3 regions of the Cobetia sp. Dlab-2-AX genome follow, and region 2 is predicted to be linked to each of the others. Evidence: predicted binding sites of a transcription regulator. Region 2 holds the regulator's gene; each other region holds the start of a gene.

Region 1 (7,987 bases), on a different contig from region 2:
AGGCCTTCATCGACGATCAATGCTCTGTCGCCTGCGGCATGACCAACAGCTGGGAGATCGCGCGTGAGCGTGCCGATCTGCCCGAAGCGCTGTGGGAGTTTCTCAAGCGCGAGAAGTTCTTCGGCATGATCATTCCCAAGGAATATGGCGGCCTGGGCTTCTCGGCCAAGGCCCAGTCACTGGTACTGCAGAAACTCTCGGTCAACGAGACACTGATGGTCACCGTCGGCGTGCCCAACTCCCTCGGCCCGGGCGAGCTGCTGCTCAAGTACGGCAGCGAAGAACAGAAGAACTATTACCTGCCGCGTCTGGCCGATGGCCGCGAGATCCCGTGTTTCGGTCTGACCGGCCCGCGTGCCGGCAGTGATGCGACTTCCATCCCGGACACCGGCATCGTGTGTCGCGGCATGCATGATGGCGAGGAAGTCGTCGGTATTCGCCTGAACTTCGAGAAGCGCTGGATCACCCTGGCGCCGGTCGCCACCGTGGTCGGCCTGGCCTTCCGCATGTTCGACCCCGAGCACCTGCTGGGTGACGTGGAAGACATCGGCATCACCTGTGCCCTGATTCCGCGTGACACCGACGGCATGGACATCGGTCGTCGTCACCACCCGATCGGCGCGCCGTTCATGAATGGCCCGATCTTCGGCAAGGATGTCTTCATTCCGCTCAGCTACCTGATCGGTGGCGAGCAGATGGCCGGCCAGGGCTGGAAGATGCTGGTCGAGTGTCTGTCGGTGGGTCGCTGCATCACCCTGCCGTCCGGCTCTGCGGGCATCTCGCGCTACGCGCTGGGCTGGAGTGCCGGCTTTGCGCGCATCCGCCGTCAGTTCAATCTGCCGGTGGCCGAGATGGAAGGCGTTCAGGAGCCCCTGGCGCGCATGGCCGCGATGAACTACATCAGCCAGGCGTCCGTGCTGCACACCGCCAACATGATCGACAACGGCCACAAGCCGGCGGTGCCTTCCGCCATCCTCAAGAGTCAGCTGACCGAGATGGCTCGCTCGCTGCTGGCCGATGGCATGGATATCCACGGCGGACGCGGCGTGACGCTTGGCCCGCGCAACTACATCGGCGTGGCCTACGCTGGCACTCCGGTCTCGATCACGGTGGAAGGCGCCAACATCATGACCCGCAACCTGATGATCTTCGGTCAGGGCGCGATCCGCTGCCATCCTTACGTGCTGGAAGAGCTGGCCGCCAAGGACGCCGATGACCTGAACGCCTTCGACAAGGCCTTCTTCCGCCATGCAGGCCTGATCTTCGGCAACGCGGCACGCGCCTTCACCCAGAGCTTCGGCATCGGCGGCAAGGCCACCGGCTTCGACGCCATCGCCACGCCCTACACCAGCCACATCAACCGCTTCAGCGCCGCCTTCTCGCTGTCCGCCGATGCAGCCATGGCAAGCCTCGGCTCCAGCCTCAAGGCGCGCGAGATGCTGTCGGCACGCCTGGGCGACGTGCTCTCCAACCTCTACCTGGCGTCACTGACGCTCAAGCAGTGGCACGAATCCGAGGCCTGCGAACACGAAGAGGCGCTGTTCCACTACAGCATGCAGTGGCTGCTGCACCGCGCGGAAAAGGCACTGGATGAGCTGTTCGCCAACCTGCCCAACCGTGCGCTGGGCACTGCCCTGCGCGTGATCGCCCTGCCGCGTGGCCGTCAGTTCGCCATGCCCAGGGACAGCCTGACCCGCGAGGTCGCCCGTGCCGTTTCCACCGACACTGCACTGCGTGCCAAGCTGACCGACAACACTTGGGACGCCCAGGACGAAGGCCAGCAGGACAACGCCCTCGCCCGCTACAACGCGCTGCTCAAGGACTATCCGCGCGCCGAGCCGATCTACAAGGCGCTGGCCAAGGCCTACCACAAAGGCGAGATTCCGGCCGATGCCCTGTCACCGGAAGCACGTATCGAAGCGGCGGTCGAGGCAGGCATCCTGTCAGCAGAGGATGGCGACTTCATGCGCGTCTTCGAAGCCGAGGTGCTCGACATGCTGACCGTCGACCACTTCGAATTCGACGCCTTCGTGCGCAAGCCGATGGCGAGTGACGGCACCGCCTCCAACCCGCAGCAGGACGCCGCCTGATCACTACTGGCGACGCCCACGTGATCGACGCTCGAACTGATCACTGATCGCAGAACCACAAAGGCCCCGCTCAATGAGCGGGGCCTTTGTCTTGGCAGAGCATGCCATTCGCGTGCGTCATCTCATCCTCAGATATGACGCGCGAAGTGCTCCAGGTCACGCACGAAGGCGTTCTTGTAGGCCTCGAAGTCCTTCGGGCGCGCCTTGAAGGAGCGCTTGATGCGCTCGCGATCCAGGCGCAGCGGCGCGTCGAGGGCTGCCAGATTGCCGACACGCGCCGCCGGATTCATGCCGACCAGCTCGCGCGGCTGATCGCCTTCGGCCTCAGCCTCCAGCCAGTCGTTGATGCCGGCGCGACGCAGCACACTGACCAGTGAACTGTCGGTGATGCGTACCTGCAGGCGACCGTGATCGGCCAGCTGGGAGACCAGCGCGATGCCGTGGTCGTGACCGCGATGCACCGTCGGCGTCGCCCACAGCGCCAGATTCAGGCCACGTGCGTTCTCGTCGAGTACCAGCAGCGCGGCAGAGTGGATGCGCTCGGCATCGTCGACCAGCGCGAACAGGCGCGCCATCTCATTCTCGAACCACACCCCACGCACGCCGGCGTAACTCACCAGCGCATCCAGACCCCCTTCGCGGCCATGGACTTCGGCGCACAGCATCGCCAGACAGGCATCACGTCGGGCACCGGCACTCACTTCAACCACTTTCATCGCGTTCTCCGCCACAGGCATTTTCAGCGCGCAAGACTAGCACACTCGCTCGCCGGCCGCTTATTTCGGCCTTGAGTTACCCCCGGCGCCTCGCTTGCCAGCCCGAGCCGAGCTGGCGGCGCCACACGGCGGCTGCTCAGTCACAAGTTCAGCCTCGCTCGAATGAACATCTTCCTGTCACAAAGTTGTAAAGCGGGCGCTATAGAGTCGTCTACGCTTTTCGGACGATCATCAAAAGAACAAGAAAATGTTCACTTGATCGTCGCCATCGATCGTCAGCGGCCAGCGTCCTTCTTCTTTGTGCGGAAGCTGGCCAGGGGAACCTCTCAGGAGTTTGACCATGCGCCGCCCGACTCATCATGCAAGCACCCGCACGACTGCCACCGCGACTCGTCGCCTCGCCAGCCTCGCGCTGGCCATCGGTTTCGCCTCCGCCTCCGCCAGCGCCCTCGCCGCCACCGAGGTGGAATGGTGGCACGCCATGGGGGGCGGGCTCGGCAAGAAGGTCGACGAGATCGCGGCCGACTTCAATGCAAGCCAGGACGACTACGTCGTCAAGCCGGTCTTCAAGGGCAACTACTCCGAGACCATGACCTCCGCCATCGCCGCCTTCCGCGCCGGCAAGGGCCCGGACATCGTGCAGATCTTCGAGGTCGGCACCGCCACCATGATGAGCGCCAAGGGCGCGATCGTCCCGGTGTATCAGCTGATGGCAGACTTCGCGCCGCAGGAAGGCACCGCCTTCGACCCTAACGCCTACCTGTCTGCCGTCACCGGCTATTACACCGATACCGACGGCAAGATGCTGTCGATGCCGTTCAACTCCTCGACGCCGGTGACCTACTACAACAAGGACGTGCTGGCCGAGGCGGGCGTCGAGTCCCTCCCGCAGACCTGGCAGGAAATGGGCGCTGCGCTCAAGAAGGTCGTCGATTCCGGCGCCGCCAGCTGTGGTCTGACCACCACCTGGCCGTCCTGGGTGATGCTCGAGAACTTCTCGGCGCGCAACGACGTGCCCTTCGCCAGCCAGGCCAATGGCTTCGCCGGCACTGATACCCGCCTTGAATTCAACACGACCGCCGTGGTCGATCACATCCAGCGTCTCGATGACTGGCAGGCCGACAAGCGCTTCGTGTTCGGCGGTCGCTTCGATGATGCGGCGCCCAAGTTCTACTCCGGCGAGTGCGCGATGATGATGGGCTCTTCCGCCAGCTATGCCGGCGTCAAGGAAAGCGCCAAGGGCTTCGAGTTCGGCGTCGCACCACTGCCCTATGACAGCGACGTGATCGAAACGCCACAGAACTCCATCATCGGCGGCGCGTCGCTGTGGGTACTGTCCGGTCACAGCGATGAGGAGTACCAGGGTGTCGCCAAGTTCTTCCAGTACCTCTCAAAGCCTGAAGTGCAGGCCGACTGGCACCAGTTCACCGGCTATCTGCCGATCACCACTGCCGCGGCAGAGCTGACGCGCGAACAGGGCTTCTACGCCGAGAACCCGGGTACCGACGTCGCCATCACCCAGATGACCTCCGCGACGCCGACCGAGAACTCCAAGGGGCTGCGCCTGGGCAACATGGTGCAGATTCGTGACGTGATCAATGAAGAGCTGGAGAAGATCTTCTCCGGCAAGGAAAGCGTGCAGGACGGCCTGGACAACGCCGTCAAGCGTGGTGATTCGCTGCTCGAGAAGTTCGAACGCGCCAACGGCTGATCATCGCCACACCGGGGGCGGGCCCATGCCGGGCTCGCCCTCCCGCCATTCTCTATCGCCAGAGAGCGGAAAGCGCATCCGACATCCGGTGTCCTTTCCCTTCTCTCACGGCGTGATGGTGCAGGAACGGCCGAGACTTGCCGACTCCGTGCTACCGACGGCACCACCCAGCCCCTCCTTGCTTGCGAGACCCCTGCTGCATGGCCCATTTCAATCGACACCCCATCACGCCCTGGATACTGCTGGCCCCCCAGCTGCTGATCGTTGGCGTGTTCTTCTTCTGGCCGGCCTACCAGGCCATCGAACAGGCCTTCTATGTCGAGGATGCCTTCGGTCTCTCGCGGGAATTCACCGGCCTGAGCAACTTCGTCAGCGTGCTGAGCGAGCCTGAATACCTCACGACACTATGGACGACCACCTATTTCTCCTTTGCGGTGGCCTTCGGTGCCATGGCACTGGCGCTGGGACTGGCCGTGCTGGCGGACCGCGTACTGCGCGGCGCACATGCCTACAAGACCCTGCTGATCTGGCCCTACGCCGTGGCACCCGCCGTTGCCGGGGTGTTGTGGCTGTTCCTGTTCGACCCGACGCTGGGCATCCTGCCGGAGCTGCTGTCCGCCATCGGCATCGACTGGAACCACAAGCTCAATGGCGATCAGGCCATGTTGCTGGTGGTGCTGGCCTCGATCTGGAAGCAGATGAGCTACAACTTCGTGTTCTTCCTCGCCGGTCTCCAGGCGATTCCCAAGAGTCTGCTGGAAGCGGCCGCGATGGATCGCGCCGGCCCCTGGCGGCGCTTCTGGACCATCACCTTCCCGCTGCTCTCGCCGACCAGCTTCTTCCTGCTGGTGATGAACGTGGTCTACGCCTTCTTCGAGACCTTCGGCACCATCGATGCCACCACCCAGGGCGGCCCGGCCGGCTCGACGCGCACCCTGGTCTACAAGGTCTATGAAGATGGTTTCGTCGGGCAGGACCTGGGTTCGAGTGCTGCCCAATCCGTGCTGTTGATGGTCATCGTCGGCGTGCTGACGCTGATCCAGTTCAGATATGTCGAGAAGAAGGTGCAGTACTGATGCGCTACAACCGTCCCGGGCTTGATATCGCAAGCCATGCCCTGCTGATCGTCGGCTGCGCAGTGTTCTTCCTGCCGGTCTGGATCGCCTTCAGCGCCAGCACCCACGAGATGGGTGACCTCTATTCCAATGTCGCCCCCGTCTGGATCGGCGAGGCTGGCCTGGACAACTACCGTCATCTGCTGGCAGACCCGGTCAGCAGTCTTGGCGCCGACGTGATGACTCTGCTGTTCAACTCGATGCTGATGGCACTGGGCATCGCCATCGGCAAGATCATCATCTCGGTGCTGGCCGCCTACGCGATCGTGTTCTTCGAGTTCCGCTTCCGCAAGCTGTGCTTCTGGCTGATCTTCATCACCCTGATGCTGCCGGTGGAGGTGCGCATCCTGCCGACTTTCAAGGTAGTGGCCGACCTCAACATGCTGGACAGCTACGCCGGCCTGATCCTGCCGCTGATCGCCAGCGCCACCGCGACCTTCCTGCTGCGTCAGTTCTACCTGACCATTCCGGCGGAACTGGTCGAGGCCGCGCGCATCGATGGCGCCGGGCCGTGGCGCTTTCTCAAGGACATCCTGCTGCCGCTGTCGAAGACCAACATCGCGGCGCTGTTCGTGATCATGTTCATCTACGGCTGGAATCAGTATCTGTGGCCGCTGTTGATCACGACCGATGCCGATTACCTGACCATCGTCGTCAGCCTCAAGCGCATGCTGACCACCGGTGATGGTCTGGTGCCGTGGCAGGACGTCACCGCCACCACGCTGCTGGCCATGGGCCCACCGGTGCTGGTGATCCTGTTCATGCAGCGCTACTTCATCAAGGGCCTGGTGGACAGCGAGAAGTGATCTCGCGCTCCGACCTGCGACACCTCGCCCGCCCCTGATTCCGTTACGCCGTGATGGGCAGACTTGCCCGTCACGCCACCGCTCTGGATACACGACTCATGGCAACACTGGCGCTCAAGCAGCTCAAGAAGCAGTACCCCAATGGTTACAAGGCCCTGCATGGCATCGATCTGGCGTTCGGCGAAGGCGAATTGATCGTCATCGTCGGCCCGTCCGGCTGTGGCAAGTCGACCCTGCTGCGCACCCTGGCAGGCCTGGAAGACATCTCCGAGGGCGATCTGGAGATCAACGGCCAACGCGTCAATGACCTGGAACCCGCCGAGCGCGATATCGCGATGGTGTTCCAGAACTACGCTCTCTACCCGCACATGAGCGTGTTCGACAACATGGCCTACGGCCTCAGGAATCGGCGCACGCCCAAGGACGAGATCCAGCAGCGCGTCAGCGAGGCCGCCGAACTGCTGGGCCTGACCGCACTGCTCGACCGCCGCCCCAAGCAGCTCTCCGGCGGCCAGCGTCAACGTGTCGCCATGGGGCGCGCCATCGTGCGCAAGCCGCAGGTCTTCCTGTTCGATGAGCCACTCTCGAATCTGGACGCCAAGCTGCGCGTGCAGATGCGTCTCGAGATCCGCCGCCTGCAGAAGCGCCTCAAGGTCACTTCCATCTACGTGACCCATGATCAGACCGAAGCCATGACCCTGGCGGACCGCCTGGTGGTGATGAACGGCGGCCATGTCGAGCAGTTCGGCACGCCGATGGCGCTCTATGATCAGCCCGCCAGTCAGTTCGTCGCCGGCTTCATCGGTTCCCCGGCGATGAACTTCCTGAGCGCCACCCAGGTACAGACAGGCCTCGTACTGCCGTGTGGCGCAACCATCGCCCTGCGGGGCGAAGGCCTGACCATGGGGGATGAGCTGACCCTCGGCGTTCGCCCCGAGCACCTGCAGATGCTGGAGACAGGCGATGCCCTGCCCGCAGGGGCCGCGGAGCTTGAGGCGCACATCGAGCTGGTCGAACCGCTGGGCGCCGACACCCTCGCGTACTGCCGACTGCATGGCCAGAGCGAGCCGCTGGTAGTGAGACTGGATGGCGAGCACGCCGTCACGGAAGAACAGACGCTGCGCCTGGCCATCCTTCCGGCGCGCGCCCACCTGTTCGGCGCCGATGGCAAGCGGCTGGCAACCCGCGAGCAGGCGACAGCGGCCATCGAATGACCGCTGTCGTCGTGAAGCGCTGTCATCAAGCAGGCGCGGCCATCCCGTCGCGGGCCAACTGACCCCCTTGCCCTGATAACGTCATCATTGGATGGTAATGCTTGGGACCTGCCCTGATCAGTCTCGCGCCTGTGCCTCAGTGTCCCGTCTCGACTGATCGATGCCGCAGCTGCGTAGCGGGCAGACATGCCATTCTTTCTGTGAGGATTCACCATGGCTTCATCGTCACATTCAGCTGACTCATCACGCTCAACCGACAACGCTCTGTCCCTGCCCCTGGCGATCGCGCATCGCGGTCTGTCGGCCTATGCGCCGGAAAACACCCTGGCCGCCAT
Region 2 (7,987 bases):
TGGCATCCCCGAGCGCACGACCCTGCTGATCTTCATCGCCGGGGTCTACCTGATGCGCGCCGCCGGCTGCGTCATCAACGACTACGCCGATCGCCATTGGGACAAGCATGTCGAGCGTACGCGAGACCGGCCGCTGACTTCGGGCCGTATCTCGGAGCGCGAGGCACTGACGCTGTTCGGGGGGCTGGTCGCGGCCGCCTTCGTGCTGGTGTGCTTCACCAACCTGACCACGGTGCTGCTGTCGATCGTCGCCGTGCTGCTGGCGGCCAGCTACCCGTTCATGAAGCGCTTCCATCATCTGCCTCAGGTAGTGCTGGGCGCCGCCTTCGGCTGGGCGATTCCGATGGCCTTCGCCGCGACACTGGAAGAAGTGCCGACCTACGGCTGGTGGCTGTTCGCGGCCAACCTGATGTGGACGGTGGCCTACGACACCGCCTATGCGATGGTCGATCGCAACGACGACCTCAAGGTGGGCATCAAGTCCACCGCCGTGCTGTTCGGGCGGGCCGACAAGCTGATGATCGGCCTTCTGCAGCTGGGCATGCTGGCGGTATTGATCGGCATCGGACTGCACCTGGCGCTGGGCATCTTCTACTGGCTGGGGCTGGCTGCCGCCGCCGTCACCTTCGTCTGGCAGCAACGTCTGATCCGTGAGCGTGAGCGTGCGCCCTGCTTCCAGGCGTTCCTCAACAATCATTGGACGGGGCTGCTGATCTTCGCCGGTATCGCCCTGGCGACCTGGCCGATGAGCTGACGCCTGCATAAACATTCGCATTATTTAATTTAAAGCGATCCCTGCCCTCTGTTGCGCCCCAGCCCACGGTTCATGCCTGCCTGCCGCGCCTCCAAGGCGGCTGGCAGGCTTGCGTGCAAGCTGCCATGCTGGCAGTTGTCATCTCGTTGTCATATAAGCGGGTTGTAATCGTCATCGACTTGTCATTCTGGCGCGTGCGCCGACTGCTGCATGGGATCTAGCGATGAGCTCCAAGACCGTACTGATTGTCGACGATGAATCCTCGATTCGCGAGATGATCGCCGTTGCCCTCGAAATGGCGGATTACCGCGTGCTGGAGGCAGACAATGCCCAGGACGCCCACGCCATCGTCGTCGATGAAAAGCCCGATCTGCTGTTGCTGGACTGGATGATGCCGGGCACCAGTGGCCTGGAGCTCGCGCGGCGTCTCAAGCGTGACGAGACCACCTCGGAGCTGCCGATCATCCTGTTGACCGCCAAGGGCGAGGAAGACAACAAGATTCAAGGCCTGGAAGCCGGCGCCGACGACTACATCACCAAGCCCTTCTCGCCGCGCGAGCTGGTCGCCCGTCTCAAGGCCGTACTGCGTCGCACCACTCCCAAGGGGGTCGAGGAGGCGGTAGAAGTCGAGGGCCTGATGCTCGACCCGGCCAGCCACCGCGTCACCGCCCACGGCAACTCGCTGGATGTCGGCCCGACCGAATATCGCCTGCTGCAGTTCTTCATGACGCATCAGGAGCGTGCCTACACGCGCAGCCAGCTGCTCGATCAGGTATGGGGCGGCAACGTCTATGTCGAGGAGCGCACCGTGGACGTGCACATCCGTCGCCTGCGCAAGGCGCTGGGCACAGGCCATCAGCATCTGATCCAGACCGTCCGCGGCACCGGTTACCGCTTCAGCGCCCAGGCCTGAGGGATTCATGCGCTATTGGACCAACGAGCTATGGCGCCTCGGCTACCTTGCCGGTGGCTTCGGCCTGATCGGTGGCCTGCTGGGCCATCTGGGCTGGGGCCTGGCACTGGGCCTTTCGCTGTATCTGTTCGTCCATCTCAAGCACTTGAAGAGCCTCTATACCTGGCTGATCACCAATCCCCATGAAGAGCCACCACCCGGCGATGGCGTGTGGGGAGACCTGCTCGATCGTCTCTACCGCTATCAGAAGGGCCAGCGCCAGACTCAGGAGCGACTGCGCAGCATCCTCAACCGTATCCAGGAATCCTCCGAGGCCATGCGCGACGGCCTGGTGATGCTGGACAACCACGGTGACATGGAATGGTGGAACAGCGCTGCCGAGCAGCTGGTCGGTCTCAAGGCCAGCCACGACCGCGGCCAGCACATCACCAACTATCTGCGTGACCCCGTCTTCATCGATTACTTCAATCGGCTGGCCTACCGCGAGCCGCTGACGCTGCAGTCGCCGCTGTCTGACAACCTGACGCTGCAGATATCCATCACCCTGTTCGGTGACAACGAGCGTCTGGTCATGCTGCGTGACGTCACCCGCCTCTATCGCCTGGAAGAGATGCGCCGCGACTTCGTGGCCAATGTCTCCCATGAGCTGCGCACGCCGCTGACGGTGCTGGCCGGCTATCTCGAGACCTACTCCGATTACGCCGATGACCTGCCACCGCGCTGGCAGCGTGGGCTGGGCCAGATGAAGAGCCAGACCGACCGCATGCAGCACTTGGTCGAAGACCTGCTGACCCTGTCACGCCTGGAAACCGACGAGTTGTCCGACAATGGTCGCTGCATCGACATGGGTGCCCTGCTCGGCCATATCCGCGACGACGCCGAAGGCCTGTCCCAGGGACGTCACACCTTCTCCATCGAGGCCGATGCCAGCCTGTCTCTGCGCGGTGAGGAGCAGGAACTGCGCAGCGCGATCTCGAATCTGGTCTTCAATGCAGTGCGCTACACTCCCGAAGACTGCCATATCACCCTGCGCTGGAAGGCGGATGAACAGGGCCTGCTGGTCGAGGTGGAAGATGACGGGGACGGCATCGACCCGGTCCACCTGCCGCGCCTGACCGAGCGTTTCTACCGCATCGACAAGGGCCGCAGCACCGCCACGGGAGGCACCGGTCTGGGGCTTGCCATCGTCAAGCATGTGCTGATTCGCCATCAGGGCCATCTGGAGATCGACAGCCACCCCGGCGAGGGTGCGCGCTTCCGCTGTCACTTCCCCGACGAGCGCGCCTGTCAGGCGAGCGCTCCCCAGGCCAGCAGTGCGCTAGCCCAGTGATGTGCTGATTCAGTGATGAGCTGAGTCGGAGGCCAGCCCAACGCGGAACGCCCCGCAGCCACCTCGAAAGGAGGCGACTGCGGGGCGTTTCTTTTGCTCCGCCAGACGACGCTGCGGCTATCTCAATGACAAGCCAGTACAGCGGCAAGCCAGTTCAGCAACAAGCCACCTCTGCGACAGGCTGTCTTAACGACGCGGCGCCGGCAACTGACGGTAGTGGCTCTGCCACATCAGTACCGCCCCGGCGACAGCGCCCGGGATGAACAGCAGATTGGCCAGCGGCACCAGCGTCATGACGAACACCGCGGCGCCGAAGGTCAGTGAGGGCCACCAGCGCGCCTTGAGGCGCTGCTTCATGTCACCGAAGCTGACCTGATGGTTGTCCATCGGGTAGTCGAGATACTGGATCGACATGCTCCAGGCCGAGAACAGCCCCCACAACAGCGGCGAGAGCAGGTTCAGGCCCGGGATGAAGCCGATGATGAACAGCGCGATCATGCGCGGGATGAAATAGGCCAGCTTGGCCATTTCACGCTCCAGCGAGTCGACACCAATCTTCACCAGCCCACGGTCATCATCGATCAGGGTGCCATCCAGGCGATGCTCGACCTTCTCGGCCAGAATGCCGTAGAAGGGCGCGGCGATCAGGTTGGTCACCAGGCTGAAGGAGAAGAACACCACCAGCAACAGACTCACCACCAGCAGCGGCCAGATCAACCAGCTGAGCCAGTCCAGCCACGCCGGTACCTTGAGCATCCAGTAATCGATCCAGCCACCGAACTGGTTGAACAATACCCACAGCGTGATGCTGTAGAGCACCAGGTTGATCGCCAGCGGTACGAATACGAAGCGGCGCAGCCCGGGGGTATAGACCATGCGGGTCCCGCGGACCAGCGCCGATACGGCATCAATCATGCGACGTCCTCGTCATCTCAAAAGAACCGGCCAGCCAGCGGGCTGACCGGAGCCACACCCTAGCACTCCCGCCTGCGCGGCGCAGCTGTCGGCCGCCTGACACCGTTCGCGCGCCCACGACGCAATCGCCCCGCACCTGTCTGTGGGCAGGTGCGGGGCGAAAGAGGCGACACAGGGACAGGGAAACGCGTCAGCTCACTGCTTGTCCAGGTCCTGCGGCTTCAGCTCGTGGGTATCGGTATGACGCACATCCACGCCCTTGACCAGGAAGATGACGTACTCGGCCAGGTTGTCGGCGTGGTCACCGATACGCTCCAGCGCACGCAGAATCCACATCACGTTGAGCACCGGCGTGATCTGGCGCGCGTCTTCCATCATGAAGGTCATCAACGAACGCATGGCACTTTGATATTCCAGATCCACCGAGGCATCTTCACGCAGCACCTTGAGGGCAAGGTCGGTATCGAAGCGCGCGAAGGCCGTCAGAGAGTCACGCACCATGCTGCGCACGTGCTGACTGAGGTGACGCACCTCGACCATGCCGCGCGGGCTCTGGCCGTTCTCGACCAGCGAGATGGCGTTGCGTGCGATCTTGCTCGATTCATCACCGATACGCTCGAGATCGGAGGTGGCGCGGATGACGGCCAGCACCAGGCGCAGGTCGGAGGCCGCCGGCTGACGGCGGGCCAGCACCCGGGTGCACTCGTCATCGATCTTGAGCTGCATGTCGTTGACAGCCTTGTCGTTGTCGCGCACCCGCGTGGCGGTTTCACTGTCGCCTTCCAGCAATGCCGTGACGGCATCCTGCAGCTGCTTCTCTACCAGTCCGCCCATGGCCAGCAGGTGTGTCTTCAGTGCATCCAGCTCGTGATTGAACTGCTCTGAGATATGCTTGCCGTGCGAATCGCTGGTGATATCCATTTCCCTCTCCCGGAAAGTCGCCCACCGAGTCAGGGGGCGTGACATGAATGACGTGACAAGTATGGCCCACTACTGACTGACACAGCGGGCTCCCCCTCAGCATGCCGACACTTGATTGCAGTTATGTTTCACCCGGGGCGCAAAGGCGGTATCTGGCCGCCATCATCAGCAATATCAGGGCCAAAAGGCTACCTGGGTGCACGTTCGCGCATGAGCGCGCTAACCGAAACGCCCCGTGATGTAGTCTTCCGTCTGGCGGCGCCGCGGGTTGGTGAACAGCTGGTCGGTCGGGGCGAATTCCACCAGGCGGCCCTCATGCAGGAAGGCGGTGTCGTCCGAGACCCGCGCGGCCTGCTGCATGTTGTGCGTGACGATGATCAGCGTCAGGCGCGAGCGCAGCGAACGGATCAGCTCCTCGATCTTGAGCGTCGAGATGGGGTCCAGCGCCGAGGCCGGTTCATCCAGCAGCAGCACCTCCGGCTCGACCGCCAACGTCCGCGCGATCACCAACCGCTGTTGCTGGCCACCCGAGAGCCCCAGCGCGCTGTCGTGCAGGCGGTCCTTCACTTCTTCCCACAGCGCCGCGGAGCGCAGACAGGATTCGACCTTGTCATCGAGGTGGCGCTTGTCATTCTCACCGACCAGCCGCAGCCCGAAAGCCACGTTCTCGTAGACCGACATCGGAAAGGGGTTGGGTGTCTGGAAGACCATGCCGATCCGGCGGCGAAGCATCGGCACGTCCACGCCGCGCGCATGGATGTCCTCGCCCTCCAGCAGTACCTTGCCGGAAAGACGTGACTGTTCATCGAGATCGGTCATGCGATTGAAGGTACGCAACAGGCTCGACTTGCCGCAGCCGGAAGGGCCGATGAAGGCCGTCACGCGCTTGCGTGCGATCTGCAGGCTGACGTCCTCCAGTGCGCGGCGCGTCTGGTTCTCCTTGCCGACACGTGCCTGATAATCGAGGCTCAGGTGGCAGGTTTCCAGGCAGATGTCCTCAGCCGGCCGCGCAGGCGTCTCCTGAAGAAACAACTGGGGCTTGGGCTGTTCAGAGTCACGCCTCATTCGGTGGCTCCCTTGTAACGTTGTGCCAGCATGTGACGCAGGCGAATGGCACTCAGATTGAGGCATAGAATCACGACCACCAGCACCAGCGCGGTCGCGTAGACCAGTGGCCGACTGCTGAAGGCGTCGCTACTCTGGAAGGCCAGATCATAGACCTGATGCCCCAGATGCATGAATTTCCGGTCCAGATGCAACCACGGGAAGCTGTCATCCAGCGGCAGGTCCGGGGCCAGCTTGACCACCCCGACCAGCATCAGCGGCGCGACTTCACCCGCCGCACGCGCCACGGCCAGAATCAGCCCCGTCATCAGCGCCGGCGAGGCGGCCGGAATCACCACGCGCTTGAGCGTTTCCAGGCGTGTCGCTCCCAGCGCCAGCGCGCCTTCGCGCAGACGACGCGGCACGCGCGCCAGCCCCTCTTCCGTGGCGACGATCACCACCGGCAAAGTCAGCAGGGCCAGCGTCAGCGAGGCCCACAGAATGCCGCCGGTCCCGAAGGTCGGCGTCGGCAGTCGCTCGGAGTAGAACAGCTCATCGATTCCGGCGCCCAGTCCATAGACGAAGAAGCCGAGACCGAACACGCCGTAGACGATGGAGGGTACCCCGGCCAGATTGCGCAGCGCGATGCGCGTCAGGCGCGTCAGGCGCCCCTGATGGGCCACCTCGTGCAGATAGAGCGCCGCCATCACGCCGAAGGGCATCACCATGATCGACATCAGCACCACCATCAGCACGGTGCCGAAGATGGCGGGCCAGAGGCCGCCAAAGCCCTCGGTGGGCGCGCCGGCCACAAAGTCACGAAAACGCTTGAACGTCATCATCAGCCGGCCGCTGAAGCCCATCGCATTGGGCTGCCAGGCATTGCGGATATCATCGAGTGCGATGCGGCCTTCGTAGCCGCCATTGCCGCCCAGCAGCAACTGTCCGCCCGCCAGGGCATCACGCAGGGCACTCAGCTGACCTTCACGCTCGATGAAGGCGCTGCGCACCTCCTCCAACTCCTCCTGCATCTCCTGCTCGAGCTCAGCGTCCTCTTGAGTCCGCGCTGCGTCACCGTCAGCAGTGGCGCTGCGCCGGGATGCCAGAGACTGCTGCAGCGCCTGGTAGCGACTGCTCAAGGCTTCACTATTCAGGCGCAGTGCCTGCAACTGGCGGCGCTCGCTCTCGATCATCTTCAGGCGGGCAAACAGTGGCTCGGCGTCCTCGGACAAGGGCCGGGCAGGTCCGTCGCCGACGTCAGGCGTGTGGTCCATCTCCCCTGTCATCGGGTCACTCAGCGCCCGTGGCATGCCGTAGAGAGTGCGACCGTCACGCATTTCCAGCATCAGCGCCTGGCGGGGGAAGGTCATCCTGTCGAGCAGCGTCTCCGGCAGCCACTGCCAGCTGGCCGCGGCCCCGTCACGCGAAGATGTCTGCAGCAACCACCATTGCTGGCGAGCGTCGTCCCCCTCGCCCGAGGCGACACGGCGCATCTCCTCGTGCATCAGCTCGCCGAGCAGATGGCGATTGTCGGCCGCCGGCTCTCCGCGCGTGGTGGTCAGGGCCGTGGGACTCTGGCCCGGCTGCGCCGTCAGCTCCACCTCGACCAGCCGGGAGGGCCAGAAGTGACTGAAGGAGCCCACCACCAGCAGGCTGAGCAGGCCCAGCACCAGCACCAGCGAGACACTGACAGCCATGGCGTTCAGCCAGCCCCACGGGCCGCCGTCACGCCAGTAGCGCTGCAGGCGCCCGACCAGCGGCTCGCGCGGGCGCAGCAAGGAGGAGCTGGCACGATTGGTGTCAGGGCGACTCATCCCCAGCTCCCCTGATTGGGCGGCGTGAAGCGCTGTCGCAGCACTTCCGCCAGCGTATTGACCACGAAGGTGAAGACGAACAATGCCAGGGCAGCGAGGAACAGCAAGCGGTAGTGGCTGCTGCCGACCTCGGCCTCTGGCAGCTCGATGGCCAGGGTCGCGGCCAGTGAGCGCAGGCCCTCGAACAGGCTGGCATCCACCAGCGGCGTATTGCCGGCCACCATCAGCACGATCATCGTCTCACCGACGGCGCGCCCCATGCCGATCATCATCGCCGAGAACAGGCCGACGGCGGC
Region 3 (7,987 bases), on a different contig from region 2:
TGCTTTCACGCCAGCCGCTGTTGCCACGCTGGGCCTGCAGCGCGAAGGCGACCCATTCATCCAGCAGGCAGTCCTCGCCGGTGAAGTCCGGCAGGTCGCCGATGCCGTAGCAGCTCTCCCGCACACTCTGGCTGACCACTTCCGGCTCGCTGCCCGGCATGGTGATATTGGTCAGGGCGCCACAGGCGCTAAGCGTACTGAGCAATACGCCTGCGGCCAAGCGCATCAGTAGTCGTTGCCCCTTCATCACTTCAGTTCCTTGCGTGCTTGATGGCGTTCAGTGACGCCATTTCATGTGGTGTGGACTGCTGATCCGCTCCGGCGGCATCCCTGTCTGCCTGCAGCTCATGCTCACTGCCTTCCCCTGACGTCAGCGAGCGACTCGGTGTCGGCAATGTCAGCCGGAAGCAGACATCCGCCCTGGGGTCATCCACCAGCGCCAATTGACCAAATTGGGCGCGGGCGCTGTCAGCGGCGACCGAGAGGCCGATGCCCGAGCCCTTGAGCGGCCCCTTGCGCTTGACCTCGCCCTGATAGAAGGGCTTGAACAGGTGGTCACGGTCCTGGGTTGCGATGGGCTCGCCGCTGTTGGCGACCTCGATGATCAGCTTGCGACGCTCCTTGCGGGCTCTCAACCACAGGTCACCACTGTCTTCACCATAGGCGATGGCATTGGAGATCAGGTTGTCGAGAATACGCCCGGTACGCGGCCTGTCCGCCTCCCAACTGAGGCTGGCAGGCGGAAGATGCACGCGCATGCCCTTCTTTTCCAGTGCCAGACGATGTTTTGCCAGCACTTCCTTGAACACTTCATGCACATCGAAGCGGCTCTGTTCGAGGCCTTGATTGTGCTGCAGCAGATTGTAGTCGAGGAGTTGCTCGATCAGCTTCTGCAATTCCTTGCTGGAATCATCCAGCAGGCCAAGAATCTCGGTCTGGTGCGGACTCAGCGGCCCGGCGACCTCGTCGATCAGCAGGCCGGTGCCTTCACGAATGCTGGCCAGCGGGGTCTTGAGCTCATGCGACATGTGACGCAGGAACTGCTGCTTCTGCTCCTCGAGCTCATCCAGGCGCGTCGACAGCCAGTTGAGGCGCTCGCCCAGCTGCACCAGCTCCGCCGGCCCCTTGATGACGATGGGTCGCTCGCTATCGATGCCACTGCCCAGGCCATTGATGCGGCGCTCCAGCTGCCGGATGGGCCGGATGATCAGCCAGGTGAAGAACAGCATCAACAGCAGACTGATGGAGACCAGCGCCGCGGTCTGCCACCACAGCTGATTCTTGACCTGGGAGGCACGGGCGCGGATGCCTTCGATACGCGCATCGACGAGCTCACGCGTGGAGTTGAGCAGGCCACTGGCCTGGATGGAGAAGGGACCGAAGTCTTCCAGGTGGCGGCTGACCTGCTCGACGCTCATCTCGGGCATGCGCTCGAGCTGAGACAGCGTCGCCTTCAACTCGCTGACGCGAGGGTCCCCCTCACCCAACAGCCGCGCCTGCTCATCCAGCAAGGCACGGAAGCTGTTGGCCTTGTCGGCGTAGATCTTCATCAGATCAGGATTTTCCAGCACGGCGTACTGGCGGGCGCTACGCTCCATCTCGACGGTGAGATTGGTCAGCGTGCGGGCGCGGCGAGTCTGGTCGACCGCCTGGCGGGCACTGACATCCGCCAGTTCCGACAATTCCGATAGCGCCTGCCCTGCTTGAAACATGAGCACGGCAATCGGCAGCATCACCACCAGAAATGCCATCAGAACCAGCTGAGGCAACGAGCGGGGACGCCAGCGTCGTGACACTGTGGAGGCCATGGAAAGAACTCTATGCAGGAAAGGGATGGTCATCATCGAATCACGTCTTCCTAGAGTACCAGAGTTCACCGGCGTCCATCGCGGTTGCCAGTTCGTAAATAAATATGACGCTTATTCAAATCATAAGGTCGCCACGAGACAAACCGTCCCATTGGCAACGTTTCGCATGAAATTAGTAGCCACTCAGCGCTGGACGCACAAAAAAGAGGGCCGGCATAGCCGGCCCCAAGTACGCAGGGAACTGAAGGGTCAGTCATCACGTGGTGACTCTGGCACCTGGAGACCATAGGCACCACGTGATTGGCGGGTCTGACAGGTGGTCTGCCTGTCAGTCCCGGGAGAAAAGAACGTCACCTGGTGGTCGTTCCAGATCAGTTGACGTTCACGCCGGACAGCGTCCGCGCTCCCTATCGGATGTGAAGCAGGGGGCAACACATCGCAATGTGGGTGATCGAGTCGGATGGCTTGCCGACTTGCCCGCCTCGATCATCAATTCGGGGATGACGGCAGCCAATCTCTCCGGCTACCGCATCGGTTTCGGGCATCCTTGCCCGGGCGTCCTTGCCCTCAAGATACTGTCCATGCCCACCAGGGCCGTACCTGTCTCATCGCAACCTGAAGTCACACATCGCGTGGAGCAGACGCTTGGCCTGTCAGCGATCACGGAGCGCACAGGGCAGTGAGTACCGTCATCGCTGGAAGGCCAGAGAAAGGGCCGGTGATGCACCTCATATCTCTTGCTCACGATACCTATTGCCAAAGGCGTGCCAAAAACCCGAAAACACATTACAAAACAATGACTTGAAATTGTCATCGCGGCGACAGGCATGCCCATGTTGCCCAGGACGGCACACAGAGTCGTGTTTTACTGGCCGATTCGTCGCGATTTGCCAACATATATATAGGACACTACATTTTTCCTTTTATAATCAATATGTTGAAGCGTCTCTTTTGCAAGACAATCCCGCAAGGGGTGGGGGGAAACTGCGACACCTACGCAAGAACACCCGCTGATCTGCCCTCATCGAGGGGGTCATCAGCGGGTGTTCTCTGGGCGATTCACACTGGCAGGCAAGTGAGGTGTGACTAGAGCGACTTGAGCAATACCTTGGAGTTGCGCGCCGAGTTGTAGGCCTCGCGACGCATGGGCGGCAGGTCTTGCAGGCCGGCCGACACGAAACCGTGCTCGATGAACCAGTGGACGGTATGGGTCGTCAGCGCATACAGACGCTCGACGCCGGCGCGACGCGCGCGCTGCTCGATCTCGGCCAGCAGCTGCTCGCCGCGCTGTCCGCGACGATAGTCATCATGCACGGCTACGCAGGCCAGCTCGCCCATGGCGGCGTCGAGGCTGAGATGCAGTGCCGCACACCCGATGACCATGCCATCGCGCTCCAGCACCACATAGTCGTCGATCTCATGTTCGAGACGCTCCCGCGAGCGGGCCACCAGAATGCCGCGCTGCTCCAGCGGCCCCAGCAGCGCCAGCAGGCCACCGACATCCTCAAGGCGCGCCTTGCGCAGCTGCTCGTAGCCCTGGCGCGTGATCATGGTGCCGATACCGTCACGGGTGAACAACTCGCCCAGCAGGGCGTCACGGTCGCGCCAGCTCAACAGGTGGGTGCGCCCGACGCCACGACGTGCGGCGCCGCAGGCCGCGGCCAGGTGGCGCGACAGTTCGCTGTCGTCATCGCGAGGCGGCGCCATCAGCGCGGCTTCTTCAGGATTGAGCTGACGCAGCAGCTCACCGTCTTCGCCGAACAGGCCCTCCCCTTCGCCAAGCAGGATCAGCTTGTCAGCGGCCAGCGCCACGGCGGCGTGTTCGGCGACCTCGGCAGCGTCCAGATCGAACACCTCACCTGTGCTGGAGTAACCCAGCGGCGGCAGCACGACGATGGCCTGCTGCGAGAGCAGCCCCTGGATCGCCTCGCTGCGCACGCGGCGCACCTCGCCACCATGCTGGAAGTCGATGCCATGACGCACGCCCAGCGGCTTGGCCATCACCAGATTGCCGGAGACGGCGGAGAGCTCCACGCCATGCAGCGGCGTATTGGGCAGCCCCTGGGACAGACTGGCCTCTAGGCGCAGACGCAGCGTGGCGACCTGCTGCTCCAGATGGCCGAGAATCTCACGCGTCACCACCCAGCGGCCCTGATGGCGGTCCGCCTCGATACCGGCAGCCTGCAACGCCTCTGCCACCTGCGGGCGCACCCCAAACACCACCACCAGCTTCACGCCGAGGGTATGCAGCAACGCCAGATCCTGTATCAACTGCGTTCGTCGTGACGAGGACAGGGCATCGCCCTCGATCAGAATGACGAAGGTGCGGCCACGATGGGCATTGATATAGGGAGAGGAGTTGCGAAACCAGTCCGCGAAGGGGAAACGCGTGTTCAAGAGCCAGCTCCGGGCAGGAGAGAGGGAAAATGGCATGTCAGGCATGCCCATGAATCATCATATCAGCGCCGCAGCCTGCACGGCGAGCGCTGCCCCCTGACATCCATGTGTCAGATACGAGAAAGGCGACCCGAAGGTCGCCTTTCTCGTTTTACCAATACGTTTTACCAGTTCATCTCATGCAAGGCGTCAGCTCGAGCCAAGGCTCAGGCTCAGAACCATGCGCCGGCTTAGCCGAACATGCCCTTGAACATGAAGAAGAACAGGATCGACAGGATCGCGCCGGCCGGCAGAGTGATCAGCCAGGACATCACGATGGTGCCGATCACGCGCAGGTTGAGCGCTGCCATGCCGCGTGCCAGACCTACCCCCAGCACCGCACCGACCAGGGTGTGGGTGGTGGAGATCGGCAGACCGGTGCCGGAGGCCAGCACGACGGTCGAGGCGGCGGCCAGCGTGGCCGCGAAGCCGCGAGATGGCGTCAACTCGGTAATGCCGGTGCCGACGGTGGCGATGACGCGACGACCATAGGTAACCAGGCCGACGACGATACCGCCGCCACCCAGCACGAGGACCCACCACGGCATGCTCGCCTTGGCACCGATCTGACCGGCGGAGTCGACGACACTGATGATGGCCGCCAGCGGGCCGACCGCATTGGCCACGTCGTTGGAGCCGTGGGCGAAGGCCATCGCACAGGCGGTGAACATCATCAGCAGGCCGAAGACCTTCTCGACACCGCTGAAGTCGAAGTCGTCACCGGTGGCGCGATTCTTCTCCTTGAGGCGTGAACGCGCGACCTTGCGCTCCATCAGCACGCCGATACCCATCACGATGGCACCGACGACGACGGACAGCAGCAGGCTGGATTCGAAGCTCAGATGCAGGCCGACATGCTTAAGGCCCTTGACCATGGTCACCATCGAGATGATGAAGCCGACCAGGAACATGTACATCGGCACGTAGCGCTTGGCGGCCGCGAACGGGTCTTCGTTGTCGAAGATCAGCGTCTGCACGGACTTGAACAGCACGAAGGCGATGGAGCCCGCCAGCAGCGGCGAGACCAGCCAGGAGGCCGCGATCTGACCGACCTTGGCCCATTCGACGGCGTCCACGCCGAGACCCGCAGCGGAGAAGCCGACGATGGCGCCGACGATGGAGTGGGTGGTCGAGACCGGCCAGCCCTTCATGGAAGCGATCAGCAGCCAGATACCGGCGGCCAGCAGCGAGGCCAGCATGCCGTAGACCAGGAACTGCGGATTCTCGATCAGCAGTGACGGGTCGATGATGCCCTTGCGGATGGTGTCAGTCACCTCACCACCGGCAAGCCAGGCACCGAGGAATTCGAAGATCACGGCGATGATGATCGCCTGTTTGATGGTGATCGCCTTGGAACCTACCGAGGTTCCCATGGCATTGGCGACGTCATTCGCACCCACACCCCATGCCATGAAGAAACCGAACAGACAGGCAAGAATGACGAGCACATCGCCGTATTGAGCAATGATGGACATAGAAGACTCTTGGACAGATGGCAGGACGTCCTGACGGCGCTCAGCGCGCCATCAGGATCTGCAGTCGGGTACCGACCTTTTCCGCTTGGTCAGCCACATCGCCGACCCAATCAATGATCTTGTACAGGAAGATCACATCGACGGGCGGGAGACTGGCTTCCAGCGAGAACAGGGTCTGGCGGATGGCGATCTGCTGTTCGTCGGACTGCTTCTCGAGCTCATGCAGCTCGTTGATCAGCTTGTCGACCAGCTCGCTCATGTTGCGCCCGAAACCGGACTCGACGAGGTCTTCCAGTTCACCCAACGCACGACGCGCCTGGCAGACCGATTCGACCGCAGTCTTGAGATACTCACCCATGGCGGGCACCAGTGCGGTGGGTATCTGCATATGACGACCCAGCATGATCCCGGCGATGTCCTTGGTGACATTCGCGATGGAATCCTGGACATGGATCAGCTCGAGAAGGTCGGAGCGCGAGACCGGCAGGAACAGCGAGTTGGGCAGGTTGAGGCGCAGCTGCGTCTTCAACTCGTCCGCTTCACGCTCCAGACCACTGATGGTCTTGCGAATGCTGGCTGCCTGCTCCCAATCACCCTGCTCGCAGGCGTCGAAGAAGGTCAGCAAGTGCTGGGCGCACTCGTCGGTCTTGATGATGTGGGTGTGCAGCGCCTTGAAAGGCGAGCGCCCGAACATCGAAGAGAAAGGGTTGGTCGTTACCATAGTGGCCGTCGGCGTTAAGGATTGACGCGCGGAGTGTAGCAAAGCCTTTGTGACGATCACATAACTTTCATCGTAACGTCATGATACCGCCTTGCTGTTGTCATTTACGTAACAACAGCGGCAGTGCGGGGGAACACGAAGGATTCCAGAGGAGAGATTGTCATGTAGCGGCAGGACCCGTGGTCGCTGGCTTTATCCACTGTTCGTAATATAACCAAGGACGTGACGACAGGCAATTGCTGTCACCTCAATGTCATCATTCTGTCATATAAATGTGATTGTGCCGACAGCCGATACCCGCATGGCCTCCCCCCTCCTGTGCTTGCCTTGCCGCGGGCCAGGCGCGAGCATGAGAGGCATGAGCCTCGATCACCATGCACCATGCTTGCCGGAGGCTCTGCGGTCCTGGCGCCGCTGTCACCATCATCCGTCAGCATCCGTCTTCTTTCATCCGTACAGGGAGTGCCCATCATGGCGCAGGAAATCGAACTCAAACTGGCACTGTCTCACCCCGTCATTGATCGCGATGCCATTCTGGAGACACTGACGGGCATTGCAGAGCTGGCAACGGTCACCCCCAGGCGGCGCTGGCTGGCCAACACCTATTTCGACACCCCCGAGCATGCGCTGGAGCGTGCGCGCATGGCGCTGCGTCTGCGCCAGAGTGGTAAGAATGCCGACAGCACGGGGGCCCTGCGCCAGACGCTCAAGACCAGCGGCGAGAGTCATGGCGGACTGCATTCTCGCGGCGAATGGGAATGGGAGCTGCCCGAGGGCCAGACCGGCCTCGACCTCGACGGCCTGCGTGGCCTGCCGCCCTTGCAGGCGCTGGAAGACGGCGCCCGCGAGCAGCTGCTGAGTGCGCTCGCGCCCAGCTTCAGCACCGATTTCGAGCGTCATGCCTGGCAGCTCGACGTCAAGGCGACATGCAGCGACGAGAATCTGAGCGACGAGCAGGTCATCGTCGGTGTCGAGATGGCGCTGGACCTTGGCGCGGTGAAGGCAAGTGGTCGCGAAGTGACCATCCAGGAAATCGAGCTCGAGCTGACCGGCGGCGAAGACCTCGCCCCAGAGGTGAGAGAAGCCGTGCTCTGGCAGCTGGCGGATTCGCTGGCCAGCCACCTGGCACTGCGTCCGGCGGATGCCAGCAAGGCCAAGCGCGGCGCGGCGCTGCGTGATGGCGAATGGCATGAGAAGACGCTGGATACCACTGACCCCGGCGCGCTGCTGTCCGCCGCCATTGATGCACTCGATGCCCACGCCGACCGACAGGCGAAAGACGACCTCAAGTGGCACGCGCATGCGCTGGCCGCCCTGTCGGCCCTCGCATCACGGCTGGCCGCCTGTCAGCATCCCGGCCATATCCACGCGGTGGCGCTGGTCGAGGCGCTGGAAAGCAGCGACGGCGACGCCTCACAGGACTGGGCGACTCGCGACTTCGGCCAGCACAGCCTGTCACTGCTCGCGACGCTGCGCGGCTGAATCTCGGCACGACACTGACTGCCCAGCCACCAGGCGCTAGACCACTGGCTGATGGACAACGGCCG

What was found. Region 2 encodes PhoB, which activates phosphate uptake and scavenging genes when phosphate is short. Its sites were predicted from a motif close to TGTCATANNNNTGTCANA; they were not measured.
Region 1: the regulator PhoB is predicted to act here: its motif matches at 2,982-2,999, upstream of ugpB (sn-glycerol-3-phosphate ABC transporter substrate-binding protein UgpB).
Region 3: the regulator PhoB is predicted to act here: its motif matches at 6,692-6,709, upstream of NH396_RS08720 (CYTH domain-containing protein).

The regions. Positions count from the first base shown of each region.
Region 1 is NZ_JAMXRV010000003.1:55,193-63,179, reverse strand. It holds gene NH396_RS05925 (acyl-CoA dehydrogenase) at 1-2,090, shown strand, start outside; gene NH396_RS05920 (hypothetical protein) at 2,219-2,806, opposite strand; gene ugpB (sn-glycerol-3-phosphate ABC transporter substrate-binding protein UgpB) at 3,147-4,517, shown strand; gene ugpA (sn-glycerol-3-phosphate ABC transporter permease UgpA) at 4,718-5,593, shown strand; gene ugpE (sn-glycerol-3-phosphate ABC transporter permease UgpE) at 5,593-6,438, shown strand; gene NH396_RS05900 (sn-glycerol-3-phosphate import ATP-binding protein UgpC) at 6,537-7,652, shown strand; gene NH396_RS05895 (glycerophosphoryl diester phosphodiesterase) at 7,866-7,987, shown strand, end outside.
Region 2 is NZ_JAMXRV010000005.1:255,833-263,819, reverse strand. It holds gene ubiA (4-hydroxybenzoate octaprenyltransferase) at 1-754, shown strand, start outside; gene phoB (phosphate regulon transcriptional regulator PhoB) at 978-1,667, shown strand; gene phoR (phosphate regulon sensor histidine kinase PhoR) at 1,675-2,997, shown strand; gene cysZ (sulfate transporter CysZ) at 3,184-3,912, opposite strand; gene phoU (phosphate signaling complex protein PhoU) at 4,108-4,833, opposite strand; gene pstB (phosphate ABC transporter ATP-binding protein PstB) at 5,053-5,898, opposite strand; gene pstA (phosphate ABC transporter permease PstA) at 5,895-7,691, opposite strand; gene NH396_RS10760 (ABC transporter permease subunit) at 7,688-7,987, opposite strand, start outside.
Region 3 is NZ_JAMXRV010000004.1:180,369-188,355, reverse strand. It holds gene NH396_RS08745 (hypothetical protein) at 1-247, opposite strand, end outside; gene NH396_RS08740 (HAMP domain-containing sensor histidine kinase) at 252-1,769, opposite strand; gene argA (amino-acid N-acetyltransferase) at 2,895-4,205, opposite strand; gene NH396_RS08730 (inorganic phosphate transporter) at 4,436-5,719, opposite strand; gene NH396_RS08725 (TIGR00153 family protein) at 5,760-6,440, opposite strand; gene NH396_RS08720 (CYTH domain-containing protein) at 6,912-7,922, shown strand.